DNA from 3 places in the Streptomyces sp. NPDC049879 genome. Region 2 is predicted to be linked to each of the others. Evidence: riboswitches for the same ligand, from Rfam matches in the RefSeq annotation. Region 2 holds a riboswitch; each other region holds the start of a gene.
The links. A riboswitch is a leader RNA that binds a small molecule or an ion and turns the genes downstream of it on or off. The one in region 2 is predicted to bind thiamine pyrophosphate.
Positions count from the first base shown of each region.

Region 1: it holds a riboswitch for thiamine pyrophosphate, as region 2 does, so the genes downstream of both, ACIBPC_RS30170 (thiamine ABC transporter substrate binding subunit) here and thiO (glycine oxidase ThiO) in region 2, are expected to answer to the same signal.
Region 3: it holds a riboswitch for thiamine pyrophosphate, as region 2 does, so the genes downstream of both, thiC (phosphomethylpyrimidine synthase ThiC) here and thiO (glycine oxidase ThiO) in region 2, are expected to answer to the same signal.

Region 1 is NZ_JBITKT010000012.1:83,259-90,463, reverse strand. It holds gene tsf (translation elongation factor Ts) at 1-121, shown strand, start outside; gene pyrH (UMP kinase) at 319-1,056, shown strand; gene frr (ribosome recycling factor) at 1,090-1,647, shown strand; gene ACIBPC_RS30180 (phosphatidate cytidylyltransferase) at 1,714-2,670, shown strand; gene rlmN (23S rRNA (adenine(2503)-C(2))-methyltransferase RlmN) at 2,704-3,813, shown strand; TPP riboswitch at 3,848-3,953, shown strand; gene ACIBPC_RS30170 (thiamine ABC transporter substrate binding subunit) at 3,990-5,075, shown strand; gene ACIBPC_RS30165 (ABC transporter permease) at 5,051-6,721, shown strand; gene ACIBPC_RS30160 (ABC transporter ATP-binding protein) at 6,718-7,205, shown strand, end outside.
Region 2 is NZ_JBITKT010000001.1:1,185,053-1,192,257, forward strand. It holds gene pknB (Stk1 family PASTA domain-containing Ser/Thr kinase) at 1-32, opposite strand, end outside; gene ACIBPC_RS05550 (hypothetical protein) at 127-1,266, opposite strand; gene ACIBPC_RS05555 (thiazole synthase) at 1,340-2,176, opposite strand; gene thiS (sulfur carrier protein ThiS) at 2,181-2,408, opposite strand; gene thiO (glycine oxidase ThiO) at 2,405-3,574, opposite strand; TPP riboswitch at 3,565-3,676, opposite strand; gene ACIBPC_RS05570 (DUF1996 domain-containing protein) at 3,909-4,814, shown strand; gene ACIBPC_RS05575 (DUF305 domain-containing protein) at 4,859-5,476, shown strand; gene ACIBPC_RS05580 (family 16 glycosylhydrolase) at 5,637-6,971, shown strand; gene ACIBPC_RS05585 (LacI family DNA-binding transcriptional regulator) at 7,054-7,205, opposite strand, start outside.
Region 3 is NZ_JBITKT010000002.1:360,923-368,127, reverse strand. It holds gene ACIBPC_RS08600 (MFS transporter) at 1-1,093, opposite strand, end outside; gene ACIBPC_RS08595 (TetR/AcrR family transcriptional regulator C-terminal domain-containing protein) at 1,150-1,842, shown strand; gene ACIBPC_RS08590 (M23 family metallopeptidase) at 1,814-2,629, opposite strand; gene ACIBPC_RS08585 (ArsR family transcriptional regulator) at 2,652-3,188, opposite strand; gene thiC (phosphomethylpyrimidine synthase ThiC) at 3,366-5,003, opposite strand; TPP riboswitch at 4,995-5,106, opposite strand; gene ACIBPC_RS08575 (YibE/F family protein) at 5,181-6,506, shown strand; gene ACIBPC_RS08570 (DUF5326 family protein) at 6,469-6,684, opposite strand; gene ACIBPC_RS08565 (cupin domain-containing protein) at 6,847-7,164, opposite strand.

The sequences.
Region 1 (7,205 bases), on a different contig from region 2:
CAAGGAGAACGTCCTCCTCGACCAGCCCTTCGCCAAGGACAACAAGAAGACGGTGGGCAAGGTCCTGACCGAGGCCGGTGTGACGCTCAAGGGCTTCGCCCGCTTCCGCGTCGGCGCCTGACCCCGCCGCCTCGCGCCGCCGCGCCGTCGGCGACGGAACGGACTCCGCCCGGCTATTGTCGGGCGGAAGTCCGTCGGGCCGCAGGCTGTGCACCGGCCGGGACGACCGTAGTTGTGACGAGGAGGCCACCGCACGGACGGAACCGCACACGGAACCGCCGGCAGTGGCCTCCTTGGTGTGTGCCCGAGGAGAGTGCCATGAACCAGGACGACAAACCGCGGCGTTTTCTGCTGAAGCTGTCGGGAGAGGCCTTCGCGGGCGGCGGCGGGCTCGGTGTCGACCCCGACATCGTCCACACGATGGCGCGGGAGATCGCCGCCGTCGTACGGGACGGCGCGCAGATCGCGATCGTCATCGGCGGCGGCAACTTCTTCCGCGGCGCCGAGCTGCAGCAGCGCGGCATGGACCGGGCGCGCTCCGACTACATGGGCATGCTCGGCACCGTGATGAACTGCCTCGCACTCCAGGACTTCCTGGAGAAGGAGGGCATCGACTCCCGCGTCCAGACCGCCATCACGATGGGCCAGGTCGCCGAGCCGTACATCCCGCTGCGGGCCGTGCGGCACCTGGAGAAGGGCCGGGTCGTCATCTTCGGCGCCGGTATGGGCATGCCCTACTTCTCCACCGACACCACCGCCGCCCAGCGCGCCCTGGAGATCCACGCCGAGGCGCTGCTGATGGGAAAGAACGGGGTGGACGGGGTCTACGACTCCGACCCCGCGAAGAACGCCGACGCCGTCAGGTTCGACGCCCTGGACTACGGCGAGGTGATCACACGCGACCTGCGGGTCGCCGACTCGACCGCCATCACCCTGTGCCGGGACAACCAGTTGCCCATCCTGGTGTTCGAGCTGCTCACGGAAGGCAATATCGCCCGTGCGGTAAAGGGTGAGAAGATCGGCACACTCGTCAACAGCCAGGGCCGCCGGGCCTGAGCAGCCTCCCACACACCGAACCAGGAGCACGTGGTGATCGAAGAAGCCCTCCTCGAGGCCGAGGAGAAGATGGAGAAGGCCGTAGGCGTCGCCAAGGACGACCTGGCCGCGATCCGTACCGGCCGTGCGCACCCGGCGATGTTCAACAAGATCGTTGCCGAGTACTACGGCACCAAGACGCCGATCCAGCAGCTCGCCTCCTTCTCCGTGCCGGAGGCGCGGATGGCGGTGGTGACCCCGTTCGACAAGTCGGCGCTGCGCAACATCGAGCAGGCCATCCGCGACTCGGACCTCGGCGTCAACCCGACGAACGACGGCCACATCATCCGCGTCGTCTTCCCCGAGCTGACGGAGGAGCGGCGCCGCGAGTACATCAAGGTGGCCCGCACCAAGGGCGAGGACGCCAAGATCTCCATCCGCGGCGTCCGCCGCAAGGCGAAGGAGACCATCGACAAGGCCGTCAAGGACGGCGAGGTCGGTGAGGACGAGGGGCGCCGCGGCGAGAAGGAGCTGGACGACACCACCGCGAAGTACGTCGCCCAGGTGGACGAGCTGCTGAAGCACAAGGAAGCCGAGCTGCTCGAAGTCTGACCCCGACGACCGGCCGGGTGCGGCCCGGCCGGCGCCCGCACAGTGAGGACGAGGACGCACCCTCCCGTGAACGATTCATCCTGGGGACCGCCCCGGGCCACCGGTTACGTCGCGCAGCCCCAGGCCGCGCCGCCCGCCCCGGCGGGTCCCGCGCGCGAACCGGTCCCGGCGGCGCAGACTCGGCCTATGACGGAGCAGCAGCCCAGGAAGCGCGCGGGCCGTGACCTGCGTGCGGCGGTCGGGGTCGGGCTCGGCCTCGGGGCGGTGGTGGTCGCCGCGCTTTTCGTCTACAAGCCGGTCTTCGTCGGCGTCATAGCGGTGGCCGTCGTCGTCGGCCTGTGGGAACTCTCCACACGGTTCGCCGAGCGCAAGGACATCCACGTGCCGCTCCCGCCGCTGGCGGTGGGCGGCGCGGCCATGGTCGTGGCCGGCTACCTCGGCGGGTCCGAGGGCGCGTGGATCGCGATGGCGCTGACGGGTGTGGCCGTCCTGGTGTGGCGGATGCTCCGGCCGCCGGACAACTACCTGCGGGACGTGACGGCCGGGGTGTTCGTCGCGCTGTACGTGCCGTTCATGGCGACGTTCGTGGCGCTGATACTGAGCGCGGACGACGGTTCGTGGCGCGTGCTGACGTTCCTGCTGCTGACGGTGATCAGCGACACCGGCGCGTACGCGGTGGGCTGGCGCTTCGGGCGGCACAAGCTGGCGCCGCGCATCAGCCCAGGCAAGACGCGTGAGGGCCTGGCGGGCGCGGTGGCGTTCGCGATGACGGCCGGCGCGGTCGTCATGCCGCTGCTGATCGACGGCGGGACGTGGTGGCAGGGGCTGGTGCTCGGCCTCGGCGTCTCGGTCAGCGCGACCCTGGGCGATCTGGGGGAGTCGATGATCAAACGGGACCTGGGCATCAAGGACATGGGGTCCCTGCTGCCGGGGCACGGCGGGATCATGGACCGGCTCGACTCGATACTGCCCACGGCGCCCGTCGTGTGGCTGCTGTTCCTCGCCTTCGTCGGCGCGGGCTGAGCCGGCCGGGCGATCTGCGACACTGGCAGGACCATGCCTGCACCTGGAGAGCTCACGTTCATCGCGCCGCGCGGCGCCAAGAAGCCGCCGCGGCACCTCGCCGACCTCACGCCCGAGGAGCGCCGCGAGGCGGTCGTGGCGCTGGGCGAGAAGCCGTTCCGCGCACAGCAGTTGTCGCGGCACTACTTCGGCCGCTGGACCGCCGACCCGGCGGAGTGGACGGACGTGCCCGCCGCGGCGCGCGGGCGGCTCGCGGAGGCGCTGCTGCCGCCGCTGATGACCGAGGTGCGGCACATCGAGTGCGACGAGGGCGCCACCCGCAAGACGCTGTGGCGCCTGCACGACGGCACGCTGGTCGAGTCGGTGCTGATGCGCTACCCGGACCGGGTCACCATGTGCGTCTCGTCGCAGGCCGGGTGCGGGATGAACTGCCCGTTCTGCGCCACCGGGCAGGCGGGGCTCGACCGCAACCTGTCGACCGCCGAGATCGTCCACCAGATCGTGGACGGCATGCGGGCGCTGCGCGACGGCGACGTGCCGGGCGGCCCGGCGCGGCTGTCGAACATCGTCTTCATGGGCATGGGCGAGCCGCTGGCCAACTACCGCCGCGTGACCGGCGCGATCCGCCGCCTGACGGACGAGGCGCCGCACGGCGTGGGCCTGTCGCAGCGCGGGATCACCGTCTCGACGGTGGGCCTGGTCCCGGCCATGCGCCGCTTCGCCGACGAGGGCTTCTCCTGCCGGCTCGCGGTGTCGCTGCACGCGCCGGACGACGAGCTGCGCGACACCCTGGTGCCGGTCAACACGCGCTGGAAGGTCCGCGAGGTCCTCGACGCGGCCTGGGACTACTCGGACAAGTCCGGCCGCCGCGTCTCCATCGAGTACGCGCTGATCAGGGACATCAACGACCAGGCGTGGCGCGCCGACCGGCTGGGCCGGCTGCTCAAGGGGCGCGGCGCGCACGTGAACCTGATCCCGCTGAACCCGACGCCCGGCTCGAAGTGGACGGCGTCGCGCCCGGAGGACGAGCGGGCGTTCGTCGCCGCGCTGGAGGCGCACGGCGTGCCGGTGACGGTGCGGGACACCCGGGGCCAGGAGATCGACGGGGCCTGCGGGCAGCTGGCGGCGACGGAGCGGGTCTGACCGGCGGCTGTTATCGTTGGCCAGTAATTTTTCATCTTTCCGACAGGGGAGCGCTCGCAGCGCTGAGAGTGCGGCAACGGCCGCAGACCCTCGAACCTCGCCCGGGTCATGCCGGGTAGGAAGTTCGGAACCACTCTCGTGCTGCCCGCGCGCGCCCGCGCGAAGAAGGCGGCACCATGAAGCGCACCGCGACACTGGGCATATGCGGTCTCGCCCTCGCCCTCGGCCTGGTCACCGCCTGCGGCAGCGGCGACGACGGCGGCGACGAGGCGGGCGGCGGTGACGGCGGCGGCTCGCGCGAGGTGACGCTGGTCACGCACGACTCGTTCCTCGTCTCCGACGACGTCCTCGCCCGCTTCGAGGAGGAGTCGGGCTACCGCGTGAACGTCCTGCGCGGCGGCGACGCGGGCGTGGTCGTCAACCAGGCGGTGCTCTCGCGGGGCAACCCGCAGGGCGACGTGCTGTTCGGCGTGGACAACACGCTGCTGTCCCGCGCGCTGGACGAGGACGTGTTCGAGCCGTACGAGGCGGCGGGCCTGGACGCGATACCGGCTGAGTTGCGCCTCGACGACGAGAACCGCGTCACGCCCGTGGACACCGGCGACATCTGCGTCAACTACGACCGCGCGTGGTTCGCCGAGGAGGGCATCGACCCGCCCGAGACGTTCGCCGACCTGACCGACCCCGCCTACCGCGACCTGCTCGTGGTGGAGAACGCCGCGACGTCCTCGCCCGGCCTCGGCTTCCTCCTGGCGACCGTCGCCACCTTCGGCGAGGACGGCTGGCAGGACTGGTGGCAGCAGCTCGCCGACAACGGCGTCGAGGTCGTGGACGGCTGGGAGCAGGCGTACAACGAGCGGTTCTCCGGCTCGGGACAGGGCGGTGACCGGCCGCTGGTCGTCTCCTACGCCTCCAGCCCGCCCGCCGGGGTGGTCTACGGCGGCGAGGAGCGGCCGGACGAGGCGCCGACCGGCGTGTCCACGGGGACCTGCTTCCGGCAGGTCGAGTTCGCCGGGCTGCTGGCGGGTGCCGAGAACCCCGAGGGGGGCCGGGCGCTGCTCGACTTCCTGATCGGCAGGGACTTCCAGGAGGACATGCCGCTGCAGATGTTCGTCTCGCCGGTGCTGCCCGACGCGGCGCTGCCCGAGGAGTACACGCGGTACGGCGTCACCGTCGACGATCCGGTGACGATGGACCCGGCGGAGATCGCCGAGGGCCGTGACGGCTGGATCGACGAGTGGACCTCGCTGGTCGTCAGGTGACCGGCCGGGCCACCGCCGTACGGCTCGCGCTGCTCGCGGGGCCCGTCGCGTTCCTCGCCGTCTTCTTCCTGTATCCCGTGACCGCGATCGTGGGGCAGGGGCTGCGGGAGGACGGCGCCTGGCACCTCGGGCGTGTGGGCGAGGTGCTGGGCGACGGGGACACCGCCGGAATCCTGTGGTTCACGGTCTGGCAGGCCGCCGCGTCCACGCTGCTGACGCTGGCCGTGGGGCTGCCCGCGGCGTGGGTGTTCGCCCGGCTGCGGTTCCCCGGGCGGCGGGTGCTGCACGCGGCGGTGACCGTGCCGTTCGTGCTGCCGACCGTGGTGACCGGTGCGGCGTTCCTCGCGCTGGTGGGGCGCGGCGGGCTGCTCGACGACTGGTGGGGCGTGCGCCTGGACGAGTCGGTGTGGGCCATCCTGCTGGCGCACGCGTCGCTGAACTTCGCGGTGGTGGTGCGCATCGTCGGCGGGCTGTGGTCGCAGCTCGACCCGCGCCAGGAGGAGGCGGCGCGCATGCTGGGCGCCACGCGGCGCGCGGCGTGGCTGCGGGTCACGCTGCCCGCGCTGACCCCGGCGGTGGCGTCGGCGGCCGTGATGGTGTTCCTGTTCACCTTCACGTCCTTCGGTGTGGTCCAGATCCTGGGCGGGCCGCGCAACGGGACGCTTGAGGTCGAGATCTACCGGCAGACCGCGCAGCTGCTCGACCTGCCGACCGCCGCCGTGCTCACCCTCCTCCAGTTCGCCCTGGTCGCCGTACTGCTGGGCGTGCAGGCGCTGCTCACCCGCAGGACGGAGTCCGCGCTGAGTCTCGTGGACCCGGCGACGACCGCCCGCCGCCCGCGCGGCGCCGCGGAACGCGTCACGCTGGGCGCCGTCCTCACGGTCATCGCGCTGCTGCTGCTCCTCCCGCTCGGCGTGCTGCTCGAACGGTCCCTGTCCGTGCCCGGCGGGGGCTACGGCTTCGGCAACTACAGCTCGCTGTTCACCACCGAAGGCGGCACGTTCGTCACCGCCCCCTGGTCCGCCGTCGGCACCTCGCTGCGCTACGCCGCCGTCGCCACGGCCATCGCCGTCGTCGTCGGCGCGCTCGCCGCCACCGCCCTCGCCAGGCGCGGCGGCGGCAGCCTGCTGCGCGGCTTCGACGCGCTGCTGATGCTGCCGCTCGGCACCTCCGCCGTGACGGTCGGCTTCGGCTTCCTCATCACGCTGGACGAACCGCCCCTCGACCTGCGGTCGTCCTGGCTGCTCGTCCCCCTGGCGCAGGCGCTGGTCGGCGTGCCCTTCGTCGTCCGCGTCCTGCTGCCGGTGCTGCGCGCCGTGGACGACCGGCTGCGGCAGGCCGCCGCCGTGCTGGGCGCGTCCCCCGCCCGGGTGTGGCGCGAGGTGGACGTGCCCCTCGTACGGCGCGCGGTGCTCGTCGCGGCGGGCTTCGCGTTCGCCGTGTCCCTGGGCGAGTTCGGCGCGACCGTCTTCATCGCCCGCGCCGACAACCCCACCCTCCCGGTCGCCGTCGCCCGGCTGCTCAGCCGCCCCGGCGCCCTCAACTACGGGCAGGCGATGGCCCTCAGCGCCGTCCTGATGCTGATATGCACCGTCACACTGCTCGCCCTCGAACGCCTGCGTCCCGCCGAGAGGACGACGCCATGACCGCCTCGCACCCGCTGCTCGACGTGGACGGGGTCACCGTCGCGTACGGCGGCCGCGCCGTCTCCCGCACCGCGCTCCAGGACGTGCGCCTCACCGTCGCCGAGCACGAGACGGTGTGCGTCCTCGGCCCGAGCGGCAGCGGCAAGTCCACGCTGCTGCGCGCCGTCGCGGGCCTCACCGGCGTCGCCGCCGGGACGATCCGCCTGGCCGGGCAGGACCAGGCGGGCGTGCCCGCGCACCGGCGCGGGGTCGGCCTGATGTTCCAGGACCACCAGCTGTTCCCGCAGCGCGACGTCGGCGGGAACATCGCGTTCGGCCTGCGCATGCACAAGGTGCCCCGCCGCGAGGCCGAGCGCCGCGTCGCCGAACTGCTCGACCTGGTCGGCCTGCCGGGCGCGCAGCGCCGCGCGGTCGGCTCGCTGTCGGGCGGCGAGCAGCAGCGGGTGGCCCTCGCCCGCGCGCTGGCGCCCAGGCCGCGGCTGCT
Region 2 (7,205 bases):
CCGATCAGCGGGTCGTGAAGTGTGGTGTCCACGACGCCCCAGTCTACGAGCCGCCCGAACGGCCCCCGCCCGTCACCGCGTACACGGGGCCGTACCGGAACGGAACGGTGACGAACCGCGCGGCCGTCACTCCCCGAGGGTCAGCCCCAGCGCCGTTCGCGCGTCCCACTCCTCGTCGATGCCGATCCGGTCGTACGCCGCCACCACCGCCGCCTCGAACGCCTCCTGGCTGTCCGCCGCCGCCGCGTCGTCCCAGGCGGACGCCCCGGCCTCCCGCGCCGCGACCAGCGCCTCGACGGCGGGCGCCGCCGGGGCCGACCACTCGGAGGCGGCGAGCGCCGCACCGTCCGCCACCACCGCCTCGCCCATCTCCCGGGCCCACGCGCGCTGGGCGGACAGGCCGTCCCCGGGGACCGGCTGGTCCCAGATCTCCGCCTCCAGCGGGCCGGTCGCGTCCAGATAGGCCAGCTGCTCGGCGTCGAAGTCCGCGCGGTCGCCCCGCAGCGGGGCGGTCAGCATGTCGCCGGTGCCGAGCTCCAGGGTGCACAGCACGTCCTCCCGCCCGCCGGACGTGACCCGGTCCGTGTAGAAGAACAGGGCGGCGTCGAGCGGCACTTCCCAGAAGTCCACGACGTAGGGGCCGACGAGCGGCAGGCACGCGCCGACCGTCTCGGTGTCGCTCCGTCCGCCGTCCACGGGCACCGCGACCGTGCCGACGACCTCGGCCATGTGCGGGACGTCGCAGGCGCGGCGGGTCACCTCCAGGTCGACGTCGCCGGTCTCCCCGGCGGGCAGCGACGCGTCGAAGCAGTCACCCGCGACCAGGTCGTCCAGCAGCACCGTCTCGCCCGTGCCGCGGGCCGTCACCCCGTCGCGCGAGGGCCGGTCGAACGCCGCCGCCGGTATCGCCACCGCGAGCACGGCGATCAGCCCGCCGGTCACGGCGATCGCCGCGACCGCCTGCCCCCGCCCGGTCCTGTCGCCCCGCTCGCCCCTGACCAGCGCCAGGACACCGAGCAGCAGGCCGAGCGGGAACGCCGGCAGGCTCAGGCAGAGGGCGATCAGCCCCAGGTCCGTGCCCCGCCGTACCGGCGGCTGCCATCCGTACGCGAAGGAGGGGGCGGCCGGGAAGGGAGCGGAAGGAGAGGAAGGAGGGGAGGGGAGAGGAGGAGGGAAGTAAGGGGAAGGGGGCGCGGCGCCGGGAGCGCCGGTGACCGGCGGCGCGGGTCTGTCGGGGTCGGACGGCGGAGGCGGAGCAGTGGACATACGGGTCCCCCCAGGGAGCGATGCGCGGTGCACCCGGCACATCACTCTCGGCCAGGTGCACCGGATCGTATATCTAGGAGGAGAACGCCGGACGCTCGGGATCGAGCGCGGCCATCCCGTCCACCGGCGAGGAGGCGTACGCGAAGTGCCGCCTGGGGATACGGCCCGCCAGCCGGGCCAGTCTGCCCGCCTCCACCGCGTGCCGCATCGCCCGCGCCATCGCCACCGGGCGCTGCGCCCGGGTGACCGCCGACGCGAGCATCACGCCCGCGCAGCCCAGTTCCATGGCGAGGGCCGCGTCGGAAGCCGTGCCCGCGCCCGCGTCGAGGATCACCGGGACGCGGGCGCGCTCCGTGATCAGCGCGAAGTTGTGCGGGTTGCGGATGCCGAGCCCCGAGCCGATGGGGGAGCCGAGCGGCATGACGGCCGCGCAGCCGATCTCCTCCAGCTGACGGGCGACGACCGGGTCGTCGTTCGTGTAGGGCAGGACGGTGAAGCCGTCGTCCACCAGGGTCTCGGCGGCCTCCAGGGTCGCCACCGGGTCGGGCAGCAGCGTCCGTTCGTCCGCGATGACCTCCAGCTTCACCAGGTCGGTGCCCAGCGCCTCGCGCGCAAGACGCGCCGTCAGCACGGCCTCGCCCGCCGTGAAGCACCCTGCCGTGTTCGGCAGCGGGGGGATGCCGAGGTCGCGCAGCACGGAGAGGACCGAGCCGCGCGTGTTCGGGTCGAGGCGGCGCATCGCGACGGTCGTCAGCCCCGTGCCCGAGGCGGCGAGCGCGTCGCGCAGGACGGTGAGGCTCGGCGCGCCGCCCGTGCCCATGATCAGCCGGGACTCCAGCCGCAGCGGGCCGAGGACCAGCGGCTCGTCCGGTGTCGCGCCGGGTGTCGTGTCCGGGGTGGGGTCGGACATGGGGTCAGCCTCCCTGTACGGCGGTCAGTACCTCGATCCGGTCGCCGTCCGCCAGGGCCGTGACCGGCCACCGGCCGCGCGGGACCACGGCCTCGTTGACGGCGGCGGCGATGCCGGACGGCGCCCGGCTCAGCTCGCCGACGACGGCGGCGAGCGTCGTGCCGGGGGCGTACGCGCGTGCCTCCCCGTTCACCCACAGCGTGATGCCGCCGGTGGCCTCGCGGCCGGTCATACGGGTACCTCCCGGTGGTCGTGGTCGAAGCGCCGCGCGCCGAACGGGCGGGCCTCGGCGGGCAGTTCGCCGGTGGTGAGCGCTTCGGCGAGGGCGTCGCCCGTGACCGGCGCGAGCAGCACGCCGTTGCGGCCGTGGCCGGTCGCCAGGTGCAGTCCGGGCAGGGCGGTCGGGCCGAGGAGCGGGGCGTTGTCCGGGCTCACGGGCCGCAGCCCGGCGCGTGCCTCGGCCAGCGGCAGCTCGGTCAGTCCCGGCAGCAGCTCGTGCGCGTCGCGCAGCAGCCCGTAGACCCCGCCCGCCGTCACCTCCGTGTCCATGCCGCGCTCCTCGACCGTCGCGCCGAGCACCAGCTCGCCGCTGCGGCGCGGCACCAGGTACACCTGCTCGCCGCGCACGACCGCGCGGACCGTCCGCGACAGGAACGGCTGCCGCGTGTCCGGCATGCGCAGCCGCAGGACCTGCCCCTTCACCGGCCGCACCGGCACCGCCACCTCGGGCGGCAGCCCCGCCAGATCGCCGCTGCGGCAGCCGCCCGCCAGGACCGTCCGCTCGGCCGCGAGCCGCGTGCCGTCGGCGAGGACGACGCCGGTGGCGCGGTCGCCCGAGACGGTGAGCCGGGCGGCGTCCGAGCGGTGCAGCGCCACCCCGGCCCGTTCGCACGCCGTCAGCAGCGCCGCCACGAGCAGGCGCGGATCGGCCTGGTGGTCGCCGTCCACGCGCACGCCGCCGCGTACGCCGGGCGCGAGCATCGGTTCGAGGCGGCGGCACTCGCGGCCCGTCAGCCACTGCGTGTCCAGGCCGCAGCGCTCCTGGAGGAGCCGCAGCTCCCGCAACTGGGCGCGGTCGTCGGCGTCGAGCGCCACCTGGAGCGTGCCGCGGGCGCGGTGGCCGACGTCCGCGCCCGCCGCGTCCACCAGTTCGGCGGCGAAGGCGGGCCAGCGGGCGGCCGAGGCGAGGTTGAGGTCGAGCAGCGCCTCCTCGCCGTGGTGCAGCTCGGTGACGGCCGCGAGCATCCCGGCCGCGACCAGCGCCGCCCCGCCGCCCGGCCGCGCGTCCGCGACGGCGGTCCGCAGGCCGCGCCCCGCCGCCCGCCAGGCCGTCACCAGCCCGATGACGCCGCCGCCGACGACCACCGCGTCGTACGCCGTGGGTGCGCGCGTGTCCACGCGACTCCTCCCTTCGCCGGAATGACCCGGATCAGGTTCGTACGGTCGGAGGCCGCCCGCCTCCCTCTCAGCCCGGTGCGCCGGACTCCCGTGGGTGTTTACGCTCGGCCGCCAGCGTAGTACGCCGGGGCCGCGCGCGGCGGGCGGGGGACGGGCCCCGGGGCGGTCCCGGCGGCGTCCCGGCCCCATGTCCGGGAAATGACAGGCGAGTTCCGGGAATGTGCGGGACTCCTTGACGCTCTCTTGGGGCGCTCTTAGTGTCCGGCCTCAGAGAGCGCTCTCTGACGGCCGCGCGCCCAGCGCGGAAGTCACCCCCCACTCGTAAGGAGAGCCCGTGAACCTGACCCAAGTCCGGCGCCCGCCATGGCAGGCGTTCCTGGCCGTCCTCGCCGTGGCGGCCGTGGTCGCCTCGCAGCTGTTCACCGGATCGACGGGCCGCGCGGCCCAGAACGAGCAGTCGCAGGCGGCCGTCGGACCGAACGTCGTCCGCGTCGCCGAGTTCGTGGCCGAGTGCGAGTTCAGCCACCGGCGCCCCGACGACCCGATCATCTTCCCCGGCCTGCCGGGCGCGTCCCACTCGCACAGCTTCTTCGGGAGCACCGTGACGGACGCGTACACGAACCTGAGCGACCTCCTGGCCTCGGACAGCACCTGTGACCCGGCCATCGACCTGTCCTCCTACTGGGTGCCGACGCTGTTCGTCAACAACCAGCCGGTGGAGCCGCAGAGCGCGACGTTCTACTACCTCGGCGAGGGCGTCAACGACCAGACGATCGCCCGCACCCAGGCGCTGCCGCAGGGTCTGAAGATCGTGGCGGGCAACGCCACGGCCACCAGCCCCGTCGGCACCATCGCGCGCTGGTCGTGTCTGCACGCGGGGCACGTCAACCCGTCCCAGAACTTCGTCAACTGCCCCGCCGGCACGGCGCTGGAGTCGTACCTCGACTTCCCGCAGTGCTGGAACGGCCGTGACCTGGACTCCCCCGACCACAAGAGCCACATGGCCTACCCCGTGGGCGGCACCTGCCCCTCCACGCACCCGGTGGCCGTGCCCAAGCTCCGTCAGGTACTGCGCTACCCCGTGAACGGTGACCCGTCCGGCTTCCGCCTGGCATCAGGACCCGGATACACGATGCACGGAGACTTCTTCAACGCCTGGCCGACCGCGGAGATGGAACGGCGCGTGCGTGACTGCATCCGCCCGATCATCAAGTGCGGCGCGAACGGCTCTCCGTCCTGACCCGTCCGACCTGATCGTCCGACCACCGGAACCGGAGGCACCCCATGACGACCGCCGCCACAGCCCGTGTCCTGGCCGGCACCCTGCTGGCCGCCGTGCTCCTCGCGGGCTGCGGCGGCGGTTCGGACGGGGGTGACGGCGCCCCGGCGACGGAGCCCGCCACCGCCCCGCCCGCCTCCGCGTCGCCCAGCGCGACCGTGGCCGACGAGGACCGCGTCCTCAACTTCACGGACCTGGCCTGGGTCCAGCTGATGATCCCGCTGACCGACCAGGTGCGCCCGGTGCTCGACCTGGTGACGGAACGCGCCGCCGACCCGGCGTTCGGCGAGTTCGCGGCCGGGCTGGCCGCCGCGGGCGAGGAGGACCTCGCCACGCTGCACGGCCTCCTCGAAGCGGACGGCGTGCCGTACACGAACCCGCACGCCGGGCACAACATGCCGGGCATGGTGACCGAGGACGAACTCGCCGCCCTGGAGGCGACGGACGGCGAGGCGTTCGAGGAGCAGGCCCGCGCGCTCGTCAGGGAGTTCCTCGAACAGACCGTCACCGTCGCGGACGGCGAGCAGGACGCCGGGGAGGCCCCCGAGGCCGTCGCGCTCGCCGCCGACCTCGACGCGTCCGCCACCGCACTCCTCGACGAACTGACCGCGCTCGGCGGCTGACCGGGCCCCACCCCGCCCCGCCACGCGCCCCCCGCCCCCACAACTCCCCACATCCCCCCACCCCCACAAGCCTGTCCGCCCGCGGCCCCTCGTCGTGGCCGCCCGAACCCCACCACCCCCACTACCCCCACATCCCCCCACGGGAAGGAACAGCACCACCATGCACCTCATCCCCCCACGCACCGGACGGCGCCGAGGCCGCGTCGCCGGAGCGCTGACCGCCGCCTTCGCGTCGGTCGTGAGCCTCGTCGCCCTGGCGGGCCCCTCCTCGGCGGCCGCCGACGAGGTCCTGCTGTCGTACAACAAGCCCGCCCAGGCCTCCACGTCACAGAACGACGGGAGCTGCTGGGAGTGCACCCCGGCGCGCGCGTTCGACTACGACCCCGCCAGCCGCTGGGCCACCTCCGCCGAGACCGGCTGGACCGACCCCGGCTGGATCTCCGTGGACCTCGGCGCCAGCGCCGACATCAGCCGCGTCGTCCTCCAGTGGGACCCGGCGTACGCCCGCTCGTACCAGATCCAGGTGTCCGACGACAACGCCACCTGGACGACGATCCACGAGACGGCGAACGGCACCGGCTTCAAGGAGGACATCGCCGTCAGCGGCACCGGCCGCTACGTCCGGATGTACGGCACGCAGCGCTCCGGCCCGTACGGCTACTCCCTCTGGGAGTTCCAGGTCTACGGCACCGGCGGCGCGCCCGAGGCGCCCCCGGTCCCGCCGGACCCGGCCGACCCGCCCACCCTGGTGTGGAGCGACGAGTTCGAGGGCGCGGCCGGGAGCATCCCCGACCAGACCAAGTGGAGCGCCGACCCCGGCAACGGGCGCAACAACGAGCTGCAGATCTACACGGACAACCGCAACACGCTCCTGGACGGCAACGGCAACCTCGTCATCGAGTCGCGCCGCGAGGAGACCCCCGGTTCGTCCTGCCCCGCCGACCCGCTGAGCGGCAGCACCACCTGCCAGTACACGTCGGGCCGCATCAACACCTACAGCAAGTTCGACTTCACCTACGGCCGGGTCGAGGCCCGCATCCAGACCGCCACCACGCGCGGCATGTGGCCCGCGTTCTGGATGCTCGGCTCGGACTTCTACGACGAGGGCCGTCCGTGGCCGTACACCGGTGAGATCGACATCATGGAGCACATAGGCTCCGAGCCCAACACCGTCCACTCCACCCTGCACGCCCCGGCGTACAACGGCGGGAACGGCTACGGCTCGTCGTACGAACTGCCCACGCCCGCGGGCGCCGGCTTCCACGTCTACGCCGTGGAGTGGGACAGCCAGGGCATGGTCTTCACGGTGGACGACCAGGTGATCCACACCGTGGACCGCGAGGAGCTGGAGACGACGGTCGGGCCCTGGGTCTTCGACCACGACTTCTTCATCATCCTGAACACGGCCGTCGGCGGCGACTGGCCGGGACCGCCGGACGGTTCGACCGTCTTCCCGCAGCGCATGCTGGTGGACTACGTCCGCGTGTACCAGTGACCCATCCCGCCCCCGTCCCGCCCGGCTCCCCCCGGGCGGGGCGGGGGCGGCGCCGTGTGGTGCCAGGCGGGGTGAGGCGGCGTCAGGCGCTGCCGCGCACCACCAGGGCGGGACGGAACAGGACGGACGACGAGGGCCGTTCGGGCGCCGCGCCGTCACCCGCGTCATCCCCGTCGCCGCTTCCCCCGGCGATCTGCCGCAGCAGCAGCCGCGCCATCTCGGCGGCCATCTCCT
Region 3 (7,205 bases), on a different contig from region 2:
ACGGGCCGAGCACGTCCGTCAGGAAGCCGCCGTCCGGACTGATGGCCGCGAACCACAGCAGACCGGCGGCGGCCAGCAGGGCGCCGGGCACGAGCGGCGCGCGCGGGCCGCGGACGGACGTGACGCGGATGGCGGCGAAGGTGCCCGCGACCATGGCCGCGGAGAACGGCAGGAACGCCAGGCCCGTCGCCGCGGCGCCCATGCCGAGGACCTGCTGCATGTAGAGGGACACGAACCAGAACGCCGTGAACTGCCCGGCCGCGGCGAGGAACACCAGCACGTTGGCCCCCGCGACCCAGCGGCTCCGCAGCAGCCCGAGGCGCAGCAGCGGCGTGGACGACCGCGACTCGGCGAGGACGAAGGCGGCGAGCAGTACGGCCGCGGCGGCGAGCGTCGCCCACGTGACCGCCGAGCCCCAGCCCTCGGCGTCGGTGCGCACGACGCCGAACACCAGCAGCCCCGTTCCGCCGGTCGCGAGGACGGCCCCGAGCACGTCCATCCGCTCCCGCGCGCCGTGCCGCGCGTCGGCGGGCACACCGGCGGCGGTCAGCGCGAGGGCCGCCGCGACGACGGGCAGGTTGACGAGCATCACCCACCGCCAGCCCGCGTACTCGGTCAGCAGCCCGCCCGCCAGGACGCCGAGCGCGCCGCCCGCCGCGTTGACGGCGCTCCACACCCCGAGCGCGCGGACGCGCCGGGGGCCCTCGGGGAAGGTCGTGGTCAGCAGCGCGAGCGCGGCGGGGGCGGCCGCGGCGGCCCCGAGGCCCTGCCCGGCGCGCGCCGCGACCAGCTGCCAGGGCGCCTGCGCGAGCCCGCCCGCCAGCGAGCACACGCCGAAGACGGCCAGGCCGCCGACGAAGACGCGGCGCTTCCCGTACAGGTCGCAGGCGCGGCCGCCGAGCAGCAGGAAGCCGCCGAACGCGAGGGCGTAGGCGTGGACGACCCACGACAGGCCGAGCGGCCCGAAGCCGAGCGTGGCGCGGATCGCGGGCAGGGCGACGTTGACGACCGACATGTCGAGTGCGAAGACGAACTGGGCGACGGCCGCGGCGGCCAGCACCGCGCCGGGGCGCCCTCTTGCGTTTCTATACATGTATAAAAAATAGCCCGGGAGTCCGCCGCTGTCGATGCCGGGGGGATCATGAGGGCATGCCGCCACCGTCCGAACCCCGCAGAACGCCCGGCCGCCCCCCGCGCATCTCCCGCGACGAGGTCGTCGGGACGGCACGCCGGATCGTCGACGAGGAGGGCGTGGACCGGCTGACCATGCGCCGGCTGGCCAAGGAGATCGGCAGCACGCCGATGGCGCTCTACCACCACGTCCGCGACAAGGACGAACTGCTCGTCCTCCTGCTGGACGACTACGCCGCCCGCGAGCTGCGCCGCCCCGACATGCCCGCCGCGCCGCGCGACCGCGTGGTCGCCGCCGCGGACGCGATCCACGGCGCGCTCGCCGCCTGCCCCTGGATCGTCGAGGTCCTGACCGCCGACGACCTGATGTCCGCCTCCGCGCTGTGGTTCGTCGAGCAGATCATCGACGGCCTGGTCGCCGCCGGGCTCTCGCCCGAGCAGGCCGTACGCGGCTACCGCGCGATCTGGTACTACACGGCCGGGGAGATCGTCGTGCGGACGGCGGCGGCCGGGCGGCGCGCGGCGGGGGGCGACACGTACCGGGAGCGCGCCTTCGCCGCCGTCGACCCGGGCGAGCTGCCCCGCCTCGCCTCGGTGGCGGAGCGCTGGCTGCCGCTGACCGCCGAGGACACCTACGCGGAGGGCCTCGCCGCCCTGGTGGACGGCCTGCTCGCCGGCGGGGTCAGCGGGCGGCCGGTCCGGGGGCGGTGAAGCGTTCGCGCGCCGCCGGGACGCCGATGCCGCGCCAGCGGAAGGGGATGCCGCGCGCGAGGCGCAGGTCGGCGGAGTCCATCAGCTGGAAGTGCAGGTGGGGCTCGGTGGAGTTGCCCGAGTTGCCGCAGCGCGCGAGGAGCTGCCCCGCGCGGACGCGCTCGCCCGGCCGGACGGCCAGGGAGCCGCGCCGCAGGTGGGCGTACAGGGCGTAGGTGCCGTCGCCGAGGTCGAGCAGGACGTGGTTGCCGACGATCCAGTACGGGCCGCCGAGGGTGCGGACCAGGCCTTCGGCCAGCAGGTACGCCATGGCGGGCCACGAGTTGCGGCTGAGGTGGTCGCGGCGGCGGTGCCCGGCGCGGACGACGGTCGCGTCCGCCACCGCGTACAGCGGCTCGCCGTACGCGGGGAAGGCGGCGTTCCGGCGCGTCGGTGGCCACCAGCCGAACGACGGGCGGGGCCGGTCGTCCCGCTCGGCGACGATGTCGATCGCGTACGCCTGCCCGAGCGCCCGGGTGCCGTGGCTGGGGACCTTGTCCGCCGGGCTGTTCAGCGCGGACCACGTGCCGGTGACCGGCGGGGCGACCTCCACGGGCTCCGGTGCGGTGGCCGGCCCGGGCACCAGCTTCCGCGCCAGGGGCGGCAGCAGGACGGCCAGGACCAGCGCGGCCCAGGTGACCGGTTCGAGGGCGGGGGCGTCGGCGAAGGTGTCGGCCACCGCGAGGACGATGAACGCCCACCACAGCGTCTGGCCCAGGCCGGCGAGTATGCGTGTCAGGGCGTGCATCGTCCGGTGCTCCTTGCCTTGCTCAGGACAGCGCGGCGGAGAGGACCACGAGCAGGGGAACGACCCGCTGCGGCGGCACCTCGTGCCGTCCTCTGGCCGCCGCGTGCAGCCAGCCGGCGGTCGTCAGCAGCCGCAGGTGATGGTAGATCTGGCCGCTGGTGCCGAGCCCTTCCAGGGCGGTCAGCTCGGCGACGGTCCGCCGCCCGGCGAGGATCTCGCGGAGCAGCCGCAGCCGTACGGGGTGCCCGAGCGCCGCGAACACGTCGGCGGTGTCCGTCCATTCGGCCGCCAGCAGGTCGCCCGTCGTCCGGCCCCACTGCCACTCGACGTGCTCGTCCGTGGGCAGCCGGACGGCGCCGGTGAACAGCACGCCGCCGTCGGGCGTCTCGGGGTCGTCGGCCATCAGGGACTTGAGCGCCTCCAGCGCCCAGAAGGGGTCCCGGGACGGCGGGGTCCCCTCCGCTCCGCCGTCCCCGGGCGCCTGCGGGGACGGCGCGTCCCGGCGCTCCAGCTCCGCCACACGCCGTTCCAGCGCGGCGACGCGCTCGTCCAGGTCCATGGCGAGAGACTACGTAACTACGTAGTCTTTGTAAAACGGCGGCCGATCCGGCATCACCACAGCCCCCTGGCCTCCCTCAGGGACACGAACGCGGCGGTCGGCGACGACCGGCTGGTAGGACACCGCGTCCCGGTCCGGCGGGAGCGACCGCCGGACCGGGACGGAGCGGGGGTCGGCTCAGTCCGTCAGCGGCAGGTAGACGCGGTTGCCGGAGCGGGCGAACTCGGCGGACTTCTCGGCCATCCCGGCCTCCGCCTCCGTCATCTCGGCGAGCGTGCCCCCGTGTTCGCGCCTGATGTCCTGCGAGATCTTCATCGAGCAGAACTTCGGGCCGCACATCGAGCAGAAGTGCGCCGTCTTCGCCGGTTCGGCGGGGAGCGTCTCGTCGTGGAACGCGCGGGCCGTGTCCGGGTCGAGCGCCAGGTTGAACTGGTCCTCCCAGCGGAACTCGAAGCGCGCGTCGGACAGGGCGTCGTCCCAAGCCTGGGCGCCCGGATGCCCCTTGGCGAGGTCGGCGGCGTGCGCGGCGATCTTGTACGTGATGACGCCGGTCTTCACGTCGTCCCGGTTCGGCAGGCCGAGGTGCTCCTTCGGCGTGACGTAGCAGAGCATCGCCGTGCCCCACCACGCGATCATCGCCGCGCCGATGCCCGATGTGATGTGGTCGTACGCGGGCGCGACGTCCGTCGTGAGCGGCCCGAGCGTGTAGAACGGCGCCTCGTCGCAGATCTCCTGCTGGAGGTCGATGTTCTCCTTGATCTTGTGCATCGGGACGTGCCCGGGGCCCTCGATCATGGTCTGCACGTCGTGCGCCTTGGCGATCGCGTTCAGCTCGCCCAGCGTGCGCAGCTCGGCGAACTGCGCCTCGTCGTTGGCGTCCGCGATGGACCCGGGGCGCAGTCCGTCACCCAGGGAGAACGTGACGTCGTACGCGCGCAGGATCTCGCACAGCTCCTCGAAGTGCGTGTAGAGGAAGCTCTCCTGGTGGTGCGCCAGGCACCAGGCGGCCATGATCGAGCCGCCGCGCGAGACGATGCCCGTCTTACGCCGCGCGGTCAGCGGTACGTATCGCAGCAGAACGCCCGCGTGGACCGTCATGTAGTCGACGCCCTGCTCCGCCTGCTCGACCACCGTGTCGCGGTAGATCTCCCATGTCAGCTCCTCCGCCCTGCCGTTCACCTTCTCCAACGCCTGGTAGATCGGCACGGTTCCCACCGGTACGGGCGAGTTGCGTAGAATCCACTCGCGTGTCCGGTGGATGTCGCGGCCCGTGGACAGGTCCATGATCGTGTCGGCGCCCCACCGGGTCGCCCACGTCATCTTCTCCACCTCCTCGTCCACGGACGAGGTGACGGCGGAGTTGCCGATGTTGGCGTTCACCTTCACCAGGAAGTTCTTCCCGATGATCATCGGCTCGGACTCCGGGTGGTTCACGTTCACCGGCAGGACGGCCCGGCCCGCCGCGATCTCGTCGCGCACGAAGGCGGGTGAACGGTTCTCCCTGAGCGCCACGTACTCCATCTCGGGGGTGATCTCCCCGCGCCTGGCGTACGCCAGCTGCGTGACCGCGGGCGTCCCGTCGGCCCGCCGCTCCTCGATCCACGCGCCGCGCAGCGGCGGCAGGCCGCGGCGGACGTCGGTCTCGACCTCCGGGTCCGTGTACGGCCCCGAGGTGTCGTACAGCGTGACGTCGGTCCCGTCGGTCAGGTGCACGCGGCGCACCGGCACCCGCAGATCGGGGCGCGAACCGGTGAGATATCCCTTGTGTGATCCGATGGCGGACACGTCGGACGTGCGTGTGTCGTGCGAGGTCATTCGACCCACTCCCTACGCCGGCATTACCCGGTAACAGGTTCGGCGGTCGGCGCGGCTGCAGCGCCCTCTCAGCCCCGTGCCCGGAGCTCCCGCGATGTGCTTGGTCAGCGGTCCCACGCTAGCCCGCGCCGGGGTGTGCTGAACAGGGCGCCGTGATTCTTACGCGATGATCGGAGCGTGAGCCGACTCGACGACCAACCCCCGGGCCCCCCGCACCCCCCGGCGCACGGGCACGCGCACGGGCACCAGCACGGCCCCGCCGCGCCCGTCTCGGCACGGCTGCGCAAGGTGATAGCGGCGGTGCTGATCCCGTTCGCCGCCGTCATGGCCGCGGGGCTCGTGCTGCTGTGGCCCGGCGGGACACCGGAGCAGGACGGGCACACGGGCGTCGGCTTCGACCAGCAGACCGAGCAGGCGCGCGTCACCGAGGTCACCGAGACCCCGTGCGAGGAGCTGGGCGTGCAGGTGCCGCGGGGCAACCCCGGCGAGTGCGAACGGGCCACCGTCGAGGTCACCAGCGGCCCGGACGCCGGACGCACGTTCACCGAGGTCGTGCCCCCCGACGCGACGCAGCGGTACGACGTCGGCCAGGAGGTCGTCGTCGCCTACGCGCCCGACGCCCCCGAGGAACTCCAGTACAGCGTCCGCGACGTGGACCGGCAGCTGCCGATCCTGCTGCTCGCCGCCATCTTCGCGCTCGCCGTCGTGGTGGTCGGGCGGCTGCGCGGGCTGCTGGCGCTCGTCGGGCTCGGCGTGAGCTTCGCGGTGCTGACCCTCTTCATCCTGCCCGCGATCCTCCACGGCTCGAATCCCCTGGTCGTGGCGGTGATCGGCGGCAGCGTGATCATGCTGACCACCCTCTACCTGACGCACGGGGTGAACGCGCGCACGTCCGTCGCCGTCCTCGGCACGCTCGTGTCGCTGCTGCTCATCGGCGCGCTCGGCTCGCTGTTCATCGGCTGGGCGCACCTGACCGGCAACACCGACGAGCAGACCGGCCTCGTCCACAGCCTCTACCCGGGCATCGAGGTGCGCGGCCTGCTGCTGGCGGGCATCCTGATCGGCTCGCTCGGCGTGCTGGACGACGTCACCGTCACGCAGACGTCGGTCGTGTGGGAGCTGAAGCAGGCCGACCCGTCGGCGGGCTGGCTCACCCTCTACCGCTCCGGCATGCGGATCGGCCGCGACCACATCGCGTCGGTGGTGAACACCCTGGTGCTGGCGTACGCGGGCGCGGCCCTGCCGCTGCTGCTGCTGTTCATGATCGCCAGGGCCGGTGTGAGCAGCGTCGCGTTCAGCGAGCTGGTGTCCGAGGAGATCGTGCGGACCCTGGTGGGGTCGATCGGCCTGGTGGCCTCGGTGCCGGTGACGACGCTGCTGGCGGCGCTCGTGGTGAACGCCGACCGGCCGCCGTCGGCACCGGCCGCGGCCGCGCTGCCCGCGCAGGCGGGCGGCGGCGGGACGGCTACCAGCCGCCACCGGAGGAGGAAGAGGAGGAGGTGACCTTCCTGACGACGAAGATCAGGAGCGCCACCAGCGCGGCGAACAGCAGCACACGGAACAGCAGCCCGACGACCCATGCGAGCACCGTGATCAGAATGCCGCCGAATACGACCAGGGCGATGGCGGGGATGGCGATCCACCGCACCCACCATGGCAGGGTCTTGAACGCTTCCTTCATTTCTCCGGGGCTCCTGTTCGACAGCGTCGGTATCGGTACATGCGCGCTCCGACGTGTCCGAGCTTAGGTCCGCCCACCGGCGGACGGGAGGGCGGGAAGCCCCCGTCTGCCCCTGACCGTCCCCTGACGTGACCCTGAGACCCCGGGACGCGCACGCCGCGCTCAGCCCTCCGGCGGCGAGAAGACCACCATCACGCGGATGTCCTCGGTGATGTGGTGGAACCGCGCCTGCACCCCGGCCGGGACGAACACCACGCTGCCGCGCGCCACGGTCGTGGTCTCCTCGCCGACCGTGAGGGAGGCCCGGCCGCTGAGGACGAAGTTCACGACGTCCTGGCGCTGGGGGCGCTGTCCGTCCTGCTGCCCGGCGTCCAGCGCGTAGAGTCCCGCCGACATCGTGCGCTCGTTCAGGAAGCGGAGGTACGCGCCGTCGTGCGCCATCCGTTCGGCCTCCAGCTGATCCAGCCGGAATTCCTTCATCGCTCCGCCACCCCTTGCGCCGCCCGTGCCATCTGAAACGA